Regions from separate parts of the Dryocola mayonis genome, predicted to be linked through region 1. Evidence: predicted binding sites of a transcription regulator. Region 1 holds the regulator's gene; the other holds the start of a gene.
The links. The regulator LexA, encoded in region 1, represses DNA repair genes until DNA is damaged. The targets are predictions, from matches to a motif close to TNCTGTATGTACATACAGNA.
Positions count from the first base shown of each region.

Region 2: the regulator LexA is predicted to act here: its motif matches at 1,800-1,819, upstream of WLO32_RS08980 (metal-dependent hydrolase).

Region 1 covers NZ_CP150452.1:3,925,634-3,933,561, forward strand. Annotated here, with positions in the region: gene traF (conjugal transfer protein TraF) at 1-257, opposite strand, end outside; gene WLO32_RS18995 (cupin domain-containing protein) at 430-933, opposite strand; partial or broken gene zur (zinc uptake transcriptional repressor Zur) at 1,045-1,564, shown strand; gene WLO32_RS19005 (CsbD family protein) at 1,635-1,844, opposite strand; gene dinF (MATE family efflux transporter DinF) at 2,083-3,417, opposite strand; gene lexA (transcriptional repressor LexA) at 3,512-4,120, opposite strand; gene WLO32_RS19020 (diacylglycerol kinase) at 4,240-4,608, opposite strand; gene plsB (glycerol-3-phosphate 1-O-acyltransferase PlsB) at 4,793-7,231, shown strand; gene ubiA (4-hydroxybenzoate octaprenyltransferase) at 7,273-7,928, opposite strand, start outside.
Region 2 covers NZ_CP150452.1:1,839,392-1,847,319, reverse strand. Annotated here, with positions in the region: gene hxpB (hexitol phosphatase HxpB) at 144-812, shown strand; gene kduD (2-dehydro-3-deoxy-D-gluconate 5-dehydrogenase KduD) at 960-1,721, shown strand; gene WLO32_RS08980 (metal-dependent hydrolase) at 1,837-2,427, shown strand; gene WLO32_RS08975 (L-cystine transporter) at 2,560-3,951, shown strand; gene cedA (cell division activator CedA) at 3,995-4,231, opposite strand; gene katE (catalase HPII) at 4,395-6,653, shown strand; partial or broken gene cspE (transcription antiterminator/RNA stability regulator CspE) at 6,849-7,062, opposite strand; gene osmE (osmotically-inducible lipoprotein OsmE) at 7,386-7,727, opposite strand.

The DNA of each region.
Region 1 (7,928 bases):
ATTTGATCCTGCAGATTGTCCTTATCGGTAATCTGCGCGCCCACGGATGGCAGAATGACCGTCACCCTGTCTTCTTCCTGCGCCTTTGCCAGCAAAGCGGGGTTAATTAACGCCCCGCTTCCGTAACTGGCGGAAGCCACCCCGGTTCCGCCCATCGCATCGCTACGTGCTTCCGCCCATGTACCAGCCGCGCCGGCGTGATTTGCCACAAACAAAGAAGCGGCGCTAAGCGCCACCAGAGATTTAATTTTTTTCATTTACCGCTCGTCCGTCTGTTAATCAGATGTAATAACTAGCCCCTGCCAGTTAAGACTTAACAGGGGCGGACTATTGCTGTGAATAACGAGCTTAAAAACGGGTTGTTTCACCCATAGGAATCCCGTTTCTATCCATACGGGTTGTGGTTTCATTCTTTCCTTGCAGAGTTATTTATAGTTTACCCCGCGATTTTCGTGAAGGCTGTCCGTCATGAGGGCCAAAAAATTGCGGCGGATGGTCTATCCAGCGGTCCTTACGCGTGGCGGCGTAGCTGGAGTTCATCGGATAATAGATACGATTTTCATCCTTGTTGGCCTCACCAACCACAAGCAGGCGCACCTCGTGTTCGGTGTTGTTAATAAAGGTATGGCAAATACCCGTCCCTGCCGGGAACCCCACGCTCTCGCCCGGTTCCAGCGGATAGAGATGGCCGTTGATCCACACCTGCGGGTGTCCTTCCAGCACGTAAACAAACTCTTCTTCGCTGCTTTCAGCATGCGGATAGGAGGTGCGACGCCCGGGCGGCAGGCGCTCATGGTGTATACCGAGCCGATTCAAACCAAGGCCGCGGGCAAGCGGCGCGCCGATAGCAAACAGCTCGTTACTGTCGGGATAGGTGGAATCATCCGCGCCTTCTAGCTCGCGCCAGTGGCGGATACAGTCTGGTTTTTGCATGACGGCTCCAAAGGGGAATTTTTAAGGTAAAACACTGCCAGTATGGACCAGCATTCGGCGTTTTTGCTGCTTTTATGATAAAGTGAGAGGCTAATCGATCGAGGAATGCTAATGGATACGACGACTTCACAACACGTGTTAGCGCAGGCCGAAAAGCTTTGCGCGCAGCGCAATGTGCGCCTGACGCCCCAGCGTCTGGAAGTGCTGCGTCTGATGACATTACAGACCGGCGCCATCAGCGCTTACGATCTGTTAGATTTGCTGCGCGTCAGCGAACCGCAGGCTAAACCGCCCACCGTCTATCGCGCGCTGGATTTCCTGCTGGAACAGGGATTCGTTCATCGCGTGGAATCCGCTAACAGCTACGTGCTGTGCAATTTGATCGATCAGCCGACGCACTCTTCGGCGATGTTTATCTGCGAGCGCTGTGGCGTGGTGAAAGAAGAAGTCGCGCAGGGCGTGGAAGACATTATGCATAAGCTGGCCGCAAAAATGGGCTTTGCGTTACGTCATAACGTGATTGAAGCGCATGGTTTGTGTGCGGGCCTGTTCCGAAGTGGAGGCCTGCCGCCATAAGGAAGGTTGCAGCAACCACGATCATTCCGTGCAGATTAAAAAGAAGGTTCGTTAAGGCAGGACGGTACATCCTTGTACCATGGGCAGGGCAGCCTGTAAGTCAGCACAACTGAGGGTTATGCGGGCTACCAGCGGTAATTGTTACGGGTTTCCCAGTCAACAACTTCCTTTTCCGCATCGTCTTTACTCGATCCATAACGTTCCTGGATCTTACCAACCAGCTGATCGCGTTTACCTTCAATGACCGTCATGTCATCGTCCGTCAGCTTGCCCCATTTTTCTTTTACATTACCTTTGAACTGTTTCCAGTTACCGCCGATTTCGTCTTTATTCATGATATTTTCCTTATCGTTCGGTGAAGAATCGTTAAAAGTTAATATCGTCCGGGTGAAGCCAGCGGCTGTCACTCACTATCTGCTGGACGTGATAATAATTGTAGTCAAGAATCCGGCGTCGGAGCGGCAATTAAGAACATTGAACCATTAAGACCGCGCCGGACACGCTGATTTGCAGCAGAATCTAGCGGCAAATCAGCATGCTGAGCGGGGATTAAAGGCGCGTCAACAGTTGTAACTAACTATGACTTTCCGCCTGGAACCATGTGTCGTGTCGCCAGTGGCGGCGCCAGATCCAGCCGAGGGCCAGCCCGCGCAGGGCAAGAAACACCGCTACCGCAAGCCACAGGCCGTGATTGCCAAGAGACGGCACGCTCAGCAGCGTCAGGCCGAAGCCCGCTGCGGCAACGACCATGCTGTTACGCATCTGGGCGCCGCGAGTGGCGCCGATAAACATGCCGTCAAGCAAATAGCACCACACGCCCACCACCGGCAGGACAATCTGCCAGCCTAAATAGCGGTCCGCCTGCTGCCGCAGCTCCGGCAGCGAGGTCAGCATGGCGACGATGTTTTCGCCAAACAGCGCATACGCCACCGCAAAGCCCAGCGCGACCAGCCCGGCCTGGCGGCAGGCCGCCCGCCAGACGTCCAGCAGCTGGCTGCCGTTACGGGCGCCGTAAGCCTGGCCCGAATGCGCCTCAACGGCATAGGCAAAGCCATCCAGCGCATAGGCGGTGAAGGTCAGCAGCGTCATTAAGACGGCGTTAACCGCCACCACTTCGCTGCCCAAACGAGCGCCGAAAATCGTCACCGAGGCAAAGCAGAGCTGCAGCAGCAGCGAACGCAGCATAATGTCTCTGTTTAACGCCAGCAGGCGGCGGATATTCCCGCGCCAGGCGTTTTTCAGCATGGCGAAGTCGATTCCCCGCATGACCAGAACTTTCTTCACCATCATTAAGCCGATGATAAAGGTAGCGTACTCCGCAATCGCCGTTGCCAGCGCGGCGCCCTGCACGTTCATATGCAGGCCCATAACCAGCCACAGATCGAGCAAAATATTCAGCACGTTGCCGACGATCAGCAGGATGACGGGGGCGCGCGCATACTGCACGCCAAGCAGCCAGCCGAGCAGCGCGAGGTTGGCCAGCGAGGCGGGCGCGCTCAGCCAGCGAATCTCAAGAAAACGCCTCGCCTGCGCAAGCACCTGCTCGTTTCCGCCAACGATATTTAGCGCAAGCGTAATCAGCGGGTAACGCAGCACGATAATGGCGATACCGGCAGCCAGCGCCATCAGTAACGGCTGTACCAGAGCACGGGCCAGCGCCGCGGGGTTATTCGCCCCAAAAGCCTGAGCCGTTAAGCCCGTCGTGCTCATGCGTAAAAACAGAAGCAGCATAAAGAGAAAGCTGGTGGCCGTTGCGCCAATCGCCACGCCGCCGAGATACACGGGGCTGTCCAGATGCCCAATAACCGCGGTATCCACCAGCCCGAGCAGGGGAACCGTAATATTGGAGAAGATCATGGGTAACGCGAGGCGCCAGAGCGCTTTATCCGTCGTCGAGAAGAAACGCATAGGGAAATCCGGGACGAGAAAAGAAAGAGGGATAATACGGTGATGCGCGGCAAACGCGCATCACAAAATGCGGGGACGCTAAGCTAAAGCGGTATTAAAGCCAGTCGCCGTTGCGGATAACGCCGACGGCCAGTCCTTCAATACTGAAATTCTGTTCGCGCAGATCGACGACGATAGGGTCGAACTCGCTGTTTTCCGGCAGCAGCTGCACGGTGTTGCCCTGCTGCTTCAGACGTTTTACGGTGACCTCGTCATCAATGCGCGCCACCACGACCTGGCCGTTACGCACGTCCTGGGTTTTATGCACCGCCAGCAGATCGCCATCCAGAATACCGATATCTTTCATGGACATGCCGCTGACGCGCAGCAGGAAGTCCGCGTTCGGTTTAAACAGCGACGGGTCAACCTGATAATGGCCTTCGATATGCTGCTGCGCCAGCAGCGGCTCGCCGGCGGCTACGCGGCCCACCAGCGGAATACCGGTTTCTTCTTCAACCAGAAGACGAATGCCGCGGGACGCGCCGGAAACAATCTCGATAACGCCTTTACGGGCCAGCGCCTTGAGATGCTCTTCCGCAGCGTTGGGAGAACGGAACCCCAGACGTTGAGCAATCTCGGCACGCGTCGGCGGCATGCCGGTCTGGCTGATGTGATCCCGAATAAGATCAAACACCTCTTGCTGTCTGGTAGTTAAAGCTTTCATTCCGCCCCCTGGGTGTTTATACAGTTATGCTGTGAGTATATACAGTCAAAGGTGAATTTGAAACCACAAATTGAGCAAAAAACCAGGGACTTATCATAATCCGGAATGGCTCTCGCAAATTAGCGCAAATGTGGCCACAGCAGCGTGCCCCAGGTGGCTACGGCAAGGATAATGGCGATCAGCACGGCGGCCGAGCCCATATCCTTCGCGCGGCCTGAAAGCTCGTGGTAATCCGTACCGACGCGGTCAACCAAAGCTTCGATGGCGCTGTTAAGAATTTCGACAATCATGACCAGCACCACGGAGCCGATAAGCAGAATGCGGGTGATGGCGTCAACGTCCAGCCCGCAGGCGACGGCGATGGCGATAACCGCGGCAACGCCTTCCTGGCGGAAGGCGGCTTCGTTAATCCAGGCGGCGCGCAGCCCTTTCCAGGAGTAACCGGCGGCTTTGATAATACGTGTAAATCCAGCGGTGTTATTCGCCATTTCGGGAAACCTTTTTAAAATAAAAGCGTCAATGCTTATCAGCACCCAGCAGCCTTCGCGTTTCTGCCAGCGATCGGGCAATCTGAAGGATGATGGGTAAAATCGCAACGCCACAGAAATCTTATGCAGTTTCTGATATTCTTGCGGCGAATTTGCATTATTAACCTGAGGCTTTACATCGTTTATGTCAGGCTGGCCAAGAATTTACTACAAATTACTTAATTTACCATTAGGCGTTCTGGTAAAGAGCAAGTCCATACCGGCAGATCCGCAGGCCGAGCTGGGCCTGGATACCACACGCCCTATTATGTACGTTCTGCCTTATAACTCTAAGGCGGACCTGTTGACGCTGCGCGCGCAATGCCTTGCACACGATCTGCCCGACCCGCTCGAACCGCTGGAGATAGACGGGGCGATTTTGCCGCGCTATGTCTTTATCCACAGCGGCCCGCGGGTCTTCACTTATTACACGCCGAAAGAAGAGTCGATCAAACTCTTCCACGACTACCTCGACCTGCACCGCAGCAATCCAAACCTGGATGTGCAGATGGTGCCGGTTTCGGTGATGTTTGGCCGCTCTCCGGGACGCGAAAAAGGCGACATCAACCCGCCGCTGCGTATGCTGAACGGCATACAGAAATTCTTCGCGGTTTCCTGGCTTGGCCGCGACAGCTTCGTGCGTTTTTCCGCGCCCGTCTCCTTGCGCAGAATGGCCACCGAACACGGCACCGACAAGCGCATCGCGCAGAAACTGGCCCGCGTGGCGCGTATGCACTTTGCCCGTCAGCGTTTAGCCACGATTGGCCCGCGTCTGCCGGTACGTCAGGATCTGTTTAACAAGCTTCTGGCCTCCAAGGCTATTGCCCGCGCCGTGGAAGACGAAGCGCGCAGCAAGAAAATCTCCCATGAAAAAGCCCAGCAGAACGCCGTTGCGCTAATGGAAGAGATTGCGGCGAACTTCTCTTACGAAGCTATTCGTCTGACGGATCGCGTGCTGGGGCTGACGTGGAACCGCCTGTATCAGGGCATCAACGTGCACAACGCCGAACGCGTGCGCCAGCTGGCTCACGACGGCCATGAAATCGTTTATGTGCCCTGCCACCGCAGCCATATGGACTACATGCTGCTGTCCTACGTGCTGTATCACCAGGGGCTGGTGCCGCCGCATATCGCCGCGGGCATTAACCTGAACTTCTGGCCGGCAGGCCCGATTTTCCGCCGCCTGGGCGCGTTCTTTATTCGCCGCACCTTTAAGGGCAGCAAGCTCTACTCTACCGTATTCCGCGAGTACCTCGGCGAGCTGTTCAGCCGCGGCTATTCCGTGGAGTATTTTGTCGAAGGCGGACGCTCGCGAACCGGCCGTTTGCTGGATCCAAAAACCGGCACGCTGTCGATGACTATCCAGGCGATGCTGCGCGGCGGCACGCGTCCGATTACGCTGGTGCCGATTTACATCGGCTACGAGCACGTAATGGAAGTGGGCACCTACGCCAAAGAGCTGCGCGGGGCGACTAAAGAGAAAGAAGGCTTTATGTCGATGCTGCGGGGCTTAAGCAAGCTGCGTAACCTTGGACAGGGCTATGTTAACTTCGGCGAACCTATGCCGCTGATGACCTTCCTTAACCAGCGCGTACCGGAATGGCGCGAGGCTATCGACCCCATCGAAGCCGTGCGTCCGGCGTGGCTTACGCCAACGGTGAATGAAATCGCCGCCGAGCTGATGGTGCGTATCAACAACGCAGGGGCGGCAAACGCCATGAACCTGTGCTGCACCGCGCTGCTGGCTTCGCGCCAGCGTTCTCTGACCCGCGAACAGCTGACGGAACAGCTCGACTGTTATCTCAACCTGTTGCGCAATGTGCCGTATTCGCCGGATGCCACCGCGCCGGAGCAGAACGCAGACGCGCTCATTGAGCACGCGCTGCAGATGAATAAGTTCGAAGTGGAAAAAGACACCATCGGCGACATCATCATCCTGCCGCGCGAGCAGGCCGTGCTGATGACCTACTACCGCAACAACATCATGCATATGCTGGTGCTGCCTTCGCTGCTGGCGGCGATCATTACCCAGCATCGCCATATCAACCGCGCCGAACTGCTGCGCCAGGTGGAAGTGCTTTATCCGATGCTGAAGGCGGAGCTGTTCCTGCGCTGGGGTAAAGAAGAGCTTGCCGCAGAAATCGACGCGCTGATTAACGAGATGGCGCGCCAGGGCCTGATGACGGTAAGCGGCGAAGAGGTGCAGATTAACCCAGCGCGTTCCCGCACCCTGCAGCTTTTGGCCGCGGGCGTGCGCGAGACGCTGCAGCGTTACGCCATCACCTTCTGGCTGCTGAGCGCCAATCCCTCCATCAATCGCGGCACGCTTGAACGCGAGAGCCGTACCGTGGCCCAGCGTTTGTCTATGCTGCACGGCATCAACGCGCCGGAGTTCTTCGACAAGGCGGTCTTCACCTCGCTGGTGCTGACGCTGCGCGATGAAGGCTATATCAGCGATACCGGTGACGCAGAGCCAACCGAGACGATGAGGGTCTACCAGATGCTGGCGGATCTGATTACCTCAGACGTGCGCCTGACCATTGAAAGCGCGACGACGCAGATAGCGGTGGAATCAGTGGAGTAAAAGAAAACAGGCGGGGAAACCCGCCTGTTTTTTTATGGCCGTCAAAAGCGCATTAAGCTTGATGCCAGGCCGATAAACAGCACCAGCCCAACGTAGTTATTATTGAGGAAGGCTTTAAAGCAGGCGTCGCGATCGCGGCCGGCGATCAGCCTTTGTTGATAAATAAACAGCGCGCCCGCAAGACCGATGGCGCAATAAAACGCCCCGCCCAGCCCGTTCAACCAGCCAATCAGCGCCATTAGCGCCATGACCACCACCTGCAAAATACCGATGATCAGCTTGTCATAGCGGCCAAAGAGGATGGCGGTGGATTTAATGCCGATCTTAAGGTCGTCATCCCTGTCGACCATGGCGTACTGGGTGTCATAGGCTACCGCCCAGCAGATATTGGCAAGGAACATCAGCCAGCAGCTTAGCGGCACGCTTTCGCTTACGGCCGCGAACGCCATCGGAATGGACCAGCCAAACGCGGCGCCCAGCACCACCTGCGGCAGATGCGTGTAGCGTTTCATAAACGGATACGTCCAGGCCAGCGCAAGCGCCGCTACCGACAGCAGGATGGTCATGGTGTTTAGCATCAGCACCAGCAAGAACGAGAGCAGCACCAGCAGGACAAAAAGAACGCGGGCCTCTTTCTCGTTTACCGCTCCGCTTGGCAAAGGGCGGTGGGCCGTGCGTTTTACGTGGCCGTCGAATT
Region 2 (7,928 bases), 2.1 Mb from region 1:
ATTTACCTGCACAAAGTCTACCTTGTCTCACGCCATTTCGCCTGAGCTTTGCGGGCGAAATTCATAAAGCGGTGGCAACCGGCGGCTTTTCCCGCTATTGATAAGAGCGACTTTTTAAAATAAACGCTGACAGGAGTCCGGATATGGCCGACACGCGCCAGGTTTTAGCTGCGATTTTTGATATGGATGGCTTACTGATTGATTCCGAGCCGTTGTGGGACGAGGCGGAGCTGGAGGTGATGGCCGGCATCGGCGTTGATATCACGCGCCGCAACGAGCTGCCCGATACGCTCGGGCTGCGCATCGATCTGGTCGTCGATCTGTGGTTTGCCCAGCAGCCATGGAACGGCCCGACCGTTGCGGAAGTGACCCAACGCATTATTACGCGCGCCATCAGCCTTGTGGAAGAACGCCGCCCGCTATTGCCGGGCGTGCGTGAAGCTATTGCGCTGTGTAAAGCTCAGGGGCTTAAAGTTGGCCTGGCATCCGCCTCGCCTTTACCCATGCTTGAACGCGTGCTGGAAATGTTTGATTTGCGCGAGCACTTTGACGCCCTCGCCTCGGCGGAACATCTGCCCTACAGCAAGCCTCACCCGCAGGTTTACCTTGATGCCGCCGCGAAGCTCGGCGTCGATCCTTTGACGTGCGTAACGCTTGAAGATTCGGTCAACGGGATGATCGCCACCAGGGCCGCTCGCATGCGCTCCATCGTGGTGCCGGCGGAAGAAAACCGTGGCGATCCGCGCTGGTGCCTGGCCAATGTGCAGCTTGAATCGCTGCTTGCCCTTACGGCAAGCGATCTGCTTGGCTGATCCGACGGGCGGAGCGTTCCGCCCGTGCCAAAACCTCCGCCTCGTCCAAATATTGAAACGCCATTTCAGAAATATTTGTAATTCTGCTTAGGGCTACCTATCTTAAAGGAACACGCGCCGCGCGCGCTTAACGTCCACGGGGTAGCTATGATTCTCAACGCTTTTAATTTGCAGGGCAAAGTTGCCCTGGTCACCGGATGCGACACCGGGCTTGGCCAGGGAATGACCCTCGGCCTTGCCGAAGCCGGGTGCGACATTATCGGCGTGAATCGCAAAATTCCGCACGACACCGCGGAAAAGGTCCTGACGCTCGGGCGCCGTTTCACCGCCATTCAGGCGGACCTGAGCCAGGCGGATATTATTCCCGGCCTCGTCGCAGAAGCCGTGGCGCGCATGGGGAAAATCGACATCCTGGTGAATAACGCCGGGACGATTCGCCGTGAAGACGCCCTGCAGTTCAGCGAAAAGGACTGGGACGACGTCATGAACCTGAATATCAAATCCCTGTTCTTCCTGTCGCAGGCCGTGGCAAAGCAGTTCATAAAACAAGGCGGCGGCGGCAAGATTATTAACATTGCCTCGATGCTTTCGTTCCAGGGGGGTATCCGCGTCCCGTCCTATACCGCATCGAAAAGCGCGGTGCTGGGCGTAACGCGGCTGCTTGCTAACGAATGGGCGCAGTACAACATTAACGTTAACGCTATCGCCCCCGGATATATGGTGACCAATAACACCCGGGAGCTGCGTGACGACGAAGCGCGCAGCAAGGAAATTCTCGACCGCATTCCCGCGGGCCGCTGGGGAAAACCTGAGGATCTGCAGGGGGCGGCGGTGTTCCTTGCTTCAGGCGCAGCCGATTATATTAACGGCCACACGATTGCCGTTGACGGCGGGTGGCTTGCGCGCTAAAAGCACTGCCACCGGTTTTTTCCGGCGGTGATAAAATGTTACAGCGTCACCTCTTCCGTCTACTGTACAAAAACCCTATACTGGATGAATCGACAGTTCTCATCCAGGTAGTATCATGACGGCGGAAGGTCATCTGCTTTTTTCTGTAGCCTGCGCGGTATTCGCTAAAAACGCCGACCTCACGCCCGTGCTGGCGCAGGGCGACTGGTGGCACATCGTGCCGTCTGCTATTTTGACCTGCCTGCTGCCGGACATCGACCATCCCAAATCCTTTCTCGGCCAGCGCCTGCCCTGGATATCCAAACCCATCGCCCGCGCCTGCGGCCACCGCGGCTTTACCCATAGCCTGTTCGCCGTGTTTGCCGGCCTCGCCCTTTTCTATCTGAAGGTGCCGGAAAGCTGGGTCATTCCCGCGGATGCATTGCAGGGCATGGTGCTCGGCTACCTGAGCCATATTCTTGCCGATATGCTAACGCCCGCGGGCGTGCCGCTGCTGTGGCCCTGCCGCTGGCGCTTCCGCTTCCCCATCGTCAGGCCGCAAAAAGGTAACCAGCTGGAAAGGTTCCTGTGCATGGCGCTGTTCGGTTTAGCGGTGTGGATGCCGCAGGGCCTGCCCGAAAACGGTGCGGTTCGCTGGTCGTCGCAGATGATAAATTCTCTGCAAACCACCTTTAACGGATTATTAAATCACCATCTGGAACAATAAATAGACGAAATAGTGCATTTCGTAATAATCAATTCCGTTTGAATATAAGTGATCGTCGTCTCATCTGATACGCTTTGCGGCATAAAGGTGGGCGTAAGCCCATCCGCTTACAAAAAATCAGGAGATACGGGGATGAATTTTCCACTTATAGCGAACGTTATCGTGTTCGTTGTTCTGCTGCTGTTGCTGGCGCAAACCCGCCATAAACAGTGGAGTCTGGCGAAGAAAGTACTGCTCGGCCTGGTGGTCGGCGTGGTGTTCGGCGTCGCCCTGCACGCCGTCTACGGCGCCGAAAGCCAGGTGCTTAAAGATTCGATCCAGTGGTTTAACGTCGTCGGTAACGGCTACGTACAGCTGCTGCAGATGATCGTTATGCCGCTGGTGTTCGTGTCTATCCTTAGCGCCGTGGCGAAACTGCACAACGCCTCTTCGCTGGGCAAAATCAGTTTCCTGACCATCGGCACCCTGCTGTTCACCACGCTGATTGCGGCGCTGGTCGGCGTGCTGGTCACCAACCTGTTCGGCTTAACCGCTGAAGGCCTGGTGCAGGGTACCGCGGAAACCGCGCGCCTGAGCGCCATCGAAACCAACTACGCAGGCAAAGTGGCGGATCTGTCCGTGCCGCAGCTTATCCTGTCCTTCGTGCCGAAAAACCCGTTTGCCGACCTGACCGGCGCGAACCCAACTTCAATTATCAGCGTGGTTATCTTCGCAGCCTTCCTGGGCGTCGCCGCGCTGAAGCTGCTTAAGGACGATGCGCCGAAAGGCGAGCGCGTGCTGGTGGCTATCGATACCCTGCAAAGCTGGGTGATGAAGCTGGTCCGTCTGGTTATGCAGCTGACGCCTTACGGCGTGCTGGCGCTGATGACCAAAGTGGTGGCGAGTTCCAACCTGCAGGACATCATCAAGCTTGGCAGCTTCGTGGTAGCCTCCTACCTGGGGCTGGCGATTATGTTCGGCGTTCACGCGCTGTTGCTTGCCGTTAACGGCGTAAGCCCGCAGAAATACTTCCGCAAGGTATGGCCGGTGCTGACCTTCGCGTTCACCAGTCGTTCCAGCGCGGCAAGCATCCCGCTGAACGTGGAGGCGCAAACCCGCCGTCTTGGCGTACCGGAATCTATCGCAAGCTTCTCCGCCTCTTTCGGCGCCACCATTGGCCAGAACGGCTGCGCGGGTCTTTACCCGGCCATGCTGGCGGTGATGGTTGCGCCGACGGTCGGCATTAACCCGCTTGACCCGCTGTGGATTGCAACGCTCGTAGGCATCGTGACGGTCAGTTCCGCAGGCGTTGCCGGCGTGGGCGGCGGCGCGACCTTTGCCGCGCTGATTGTGCTGCCGGCGATGGGCCTGCCGGTTACCCTGGTGGCGCTGCTGATTTCCGTCGAGCCGTTAATTGATATGGGCCGTACCGCGCTGAACGTCAGCGGCTCCATGACCGCCGGTACCATCACCAGCCAGTTAATGAAGCAGACCGATAAAGAGATGCTGAACAGCGAAGAAGAGATTGAGCTCGCCCATCGCTAAAGATGACTAAAAAGAGAAAGGCCGCAGATTCTGCGGCCTTTTTTTATATTTCGTTTTCCTGGCGAACCTGCGTCGCCCACCGCTGAGCGGCCTCCGGCAGCGTAAAAGCCGGCGACTGACGGAACGCATCTCCTACCAGCACAAAAGCCACATACTTATTCTTCAGCAGCCATACGTCCTTGAATCCTTCCACCCGCCAGGCGTGCGACGGCGGCGCAGGTTCAACGCGGGGTTGATAGGTTATGACGGGGCGTGTATTGGGTTGGCGCAGTGGTTTCATAGGCAAGACGTTCGAAGCAAGTTAGTGAATAACATCACTATGATAACGGATCGTCCGCCGCTCGTCGCCTCCGCAGGCAGAGTTAACACGTTGTTCTATAGTTAGAGGGGTTTACTCTAATTACAACCTGGTAAAACAGCTGCCAGAAAAGGAGACGAGTTCAATGTCGAAGCAAGATAAAAAACCGCTTAGTCACAGCGCACCTGTTCATGACGCCAGTGAATCCAAACCGGGCATGGATTCGCTTGCGCCGGAAGATGGCTCTCACCGCCCCTCTCAGGAGCGCACGGCGCCGGGCGCGCAGCCTACAGCCGCGGGCAGTTTCAAAAGCCCGGATACCTCGAACGAAAAGCTAAAAACTCTCGATAAGCACCGTAAAGACGGCGAAAACTTCCCGCTGACCACCAATCAGGGCGTGCGCATCGCCGACGATCAAAACTCCCTGCGCGCCGGTACGCGTGGGCCTACGCTTCTGGAAGATTTTATCCTGCGGGAGAAAATCACCCACTTCGACCATGAGCGTATCCCCGAGCGTATTGTTCATGCCCGCGGCTCCGCGGCCCACGGCTTCTTCCAGCCCTATAAGAACCTGTCCGATATCACCAAAGCGGATTTCCTCTCCGACCCGGATAAAATCACGCCTGTGTTTGTGCGTTTCTCAACGGTTCAGGGCGGCGCAGGCTCCGCTGATACGGTGCGCGATATCCGTGGATTCGCCACCAAGTTTTACACCGAAGAAGGTATTTTCGATTTAGTCGGCAACAATACGCCGATCTTCTTCATTCAGGACGCGCATAAATTTCCGGACTTCGTGCACGCCGTTAAGCCTGAGCCACACTGGGCTATCCCGCAGGGCGGCAGCGCGCACGACACCTTCTGGGACTATGTCTCGCTCCAGCCGGAAACCCTGCATAACGTGATGTGGGCGATGTCTGACCGCGGGCTGCCGCGCAGCTACCGCACCATGGAAGGCTTTGGCATCCACACCTTCCGCTTGATCAACGCCGAAGGCAAAGCCACCTTTGTACGCTTCCACTGGAAGCCGGTCGCGGGCAAAGCGTCACTGTTGTGGGATGAGTCGCAAAAGCTGACGGGCCGTGACCCGGACTTCCACCGCCGCGACCTGTGGGAATCCATCGAAGCCGGCGACTTCCCGGAATATGAGCTGGGCCTGCAGCTTATTCCTGAGGAAGACGAGTTCAAATACGATTTCGACCTGCTCGACCCGACGAAACTGATCCCTGAAGAGCTGGTTCCGGTGCAGCTGGTGGGCAAAATGACCCTTAACCGTAACCCGGATAACTTCTTCGCCGAGAACGAGCAGGCAGCGTTCCACCCGGGGCATATCGTTCCGGGGCTGGATTTCAGTAACGATCCGCTGCTGCAGGGTCGCCTGTTCTCCTATACCGATACGCAGATCAGCCGTCTGGGCGGGCCGAACTTCCACGAAATCCCGATTAACCGTCCGGTTTGCCCTTACCATAACTTCCAGCGCGACGGCATGCATCGCATGGATATCGACAGCAACCCGGCTAACTATGAGCCGAACTCGATCAACGACAACTGGCCGCGCGAAACGCCTCCGGGTCCGAAACGGGGCGGCTTCGAAAGCTATCAGGGACGTGTTGAAGGGCATAAAATACGCGAACGCAGCCCGTCGTTCGGCGAATATTATTCCCATCCACGGCTGTTCTGGCAGAGCCAGACGCCGGTGGAGCAGCAGCATATCGTCGGCGCCTTCAGCTTTGAGCTTTCCAAAGTGGCGCGCCCTTACATCCGTGAACGCGTGGTGGACCATCTCACCCATATAGATATTTCGCTGGCCCAGCAGGTTGCGGAAAATCTTGGCATCGAGCTTTCCGATGAACAAATGCATGTCGCCCCGCCAAAAGACGTTAACGGGCTGAAAAAAGATGCCAGCCTGAGCCTGTATGCCGTGCCGACCGGCACCGTTAAAGGGCGAGTCGTGGCCGTTCTGTTAAGTGAAAACAGCAAAGCGGCGGACGTGCTGGACATTGTGAAGGGGTTAAAAGCGCAGGGCGTGCACGCCAAGCTGCTGTTCTCAAGAATGGGCCAGATCACCGCGGACGACGGCTCGGTCGTGCCAATCTCAGCCACGTTTGAAGGTTCTCCTTCCGTAACCGTGGATGCGGTAATAGTCCCCGGCGGCGACTTAAGTTCAATTCTGGATAGCGGCGACGCGGCTTATTATCTGCTGGAAGCCTACAAGCATCTTAAGGTTATCGGCCTTGTCGGCGACGCCCGTAAGTTTAAGGCGAAATTAGGCATTGACGATCAGGGTGAAGAAGGCGTGGTGGAAGCCGATGACGCATCCGGTAATTTTATGGGCGAATTCCTGAAATTACTTGCTGCGCACCGGATCTGGAACCGCAGTAATAAAGTTGCCCATATTCCGGCCTAAAAAAACGGGCCATAGCCTGTGCGGTTATGGCCTTTTTTCTCTACTTTAATTTTTTATTTTTTTAATGCCGAAATAAAAAAAGCCCGAGTACGAAATAATCGTATTCAGGCTTTTCTTTTTGTGTACGTTAACTGCTCCGGGCTAACCCATCTTCGCTATCGTAACGCAACACAGCAACGCATTATTTAGCGGTTATTACAGCGCAACCACGTTTGCAGCAGCAGGGGCCTTTCGCGCCGTTTTCAACGGTGAACTTCACCTTCTGGCCTTCTTCGAGGGTTTTGAAGCTGTCGCTCTGGATAGCGGAGAAGTGTACGAACACGTCTTTGCTGCCGTCATCAGGCGTGATAAAGCCGAAGCCTTTATCAGCGTTAAACCATTTTACTAAACCAGTCAGTTGGGTAGACATAGATACTTCCTCAAGAAAATTTTATCGCTACGTTGTAGCACCATGGTCTGAGTTTCAGAATAACTTATGGGCTTTAGGAGAAGACTCACGGAGAAGAGGTATCTGAGGATAGCGCTTGAACTGAGAACTGCTTTACTAAAATGCTTTACATAAGGTCTGATGGACAAACCGAGAACGCTATTAACGCACGATGCTATTTTTTAAGCAAGCCTGATTTAGCGTTATGCGCAATAAAGACATTTCTTTACTTTCGCAGCCTTAATAGCGAAGCGTAAACGGGCATAAAAAAACCGCCTGCGGACAGGCGGTTTTTTAAAATTAAATTATTTATTAGCGGCCTGCGGATCGGTATCGTATTCCGCACAGCTCTGATAGCCGGAATTCATTACGTGACCGGTATCATCAAGCGCGACGAAATAGGTTTCGGTTTTGCCGTCACGCTGGCCCAGGATGTAGGTCTGACAGGTACCACGAGCGTGGATCATCGTCACTTCCGACGAAGGTTTGCCCGCTACCTGACGCACCTGCTCACGGCTCATGCCTTTCTTCACGTCTTTGACAACCGGCGTGGCCACCTGATCTTTAGTACGATCGTAAGCGGTACAACCTGCCAGCATAGTCATTACGGCCGCTGCACTTAAAATTCCTGCGAATGTCTTGTTCATATTATATCCTCGTTTTATCGCTTATTGCTTGCGCGTGTAAGATAAGCCTGGAATATAAAAGAACATTTTTCAACTTGTTAGCGGAAATGAATGGAAATTAGGACAATTGGCTATAGTAGCCCCGCCCTCCGTTAATTGTGCTAAATCCCAGCGGTCAGCAGCCGTACAGGGGCGATGAGCCTTGTCGTTTTAGCCGCAAAG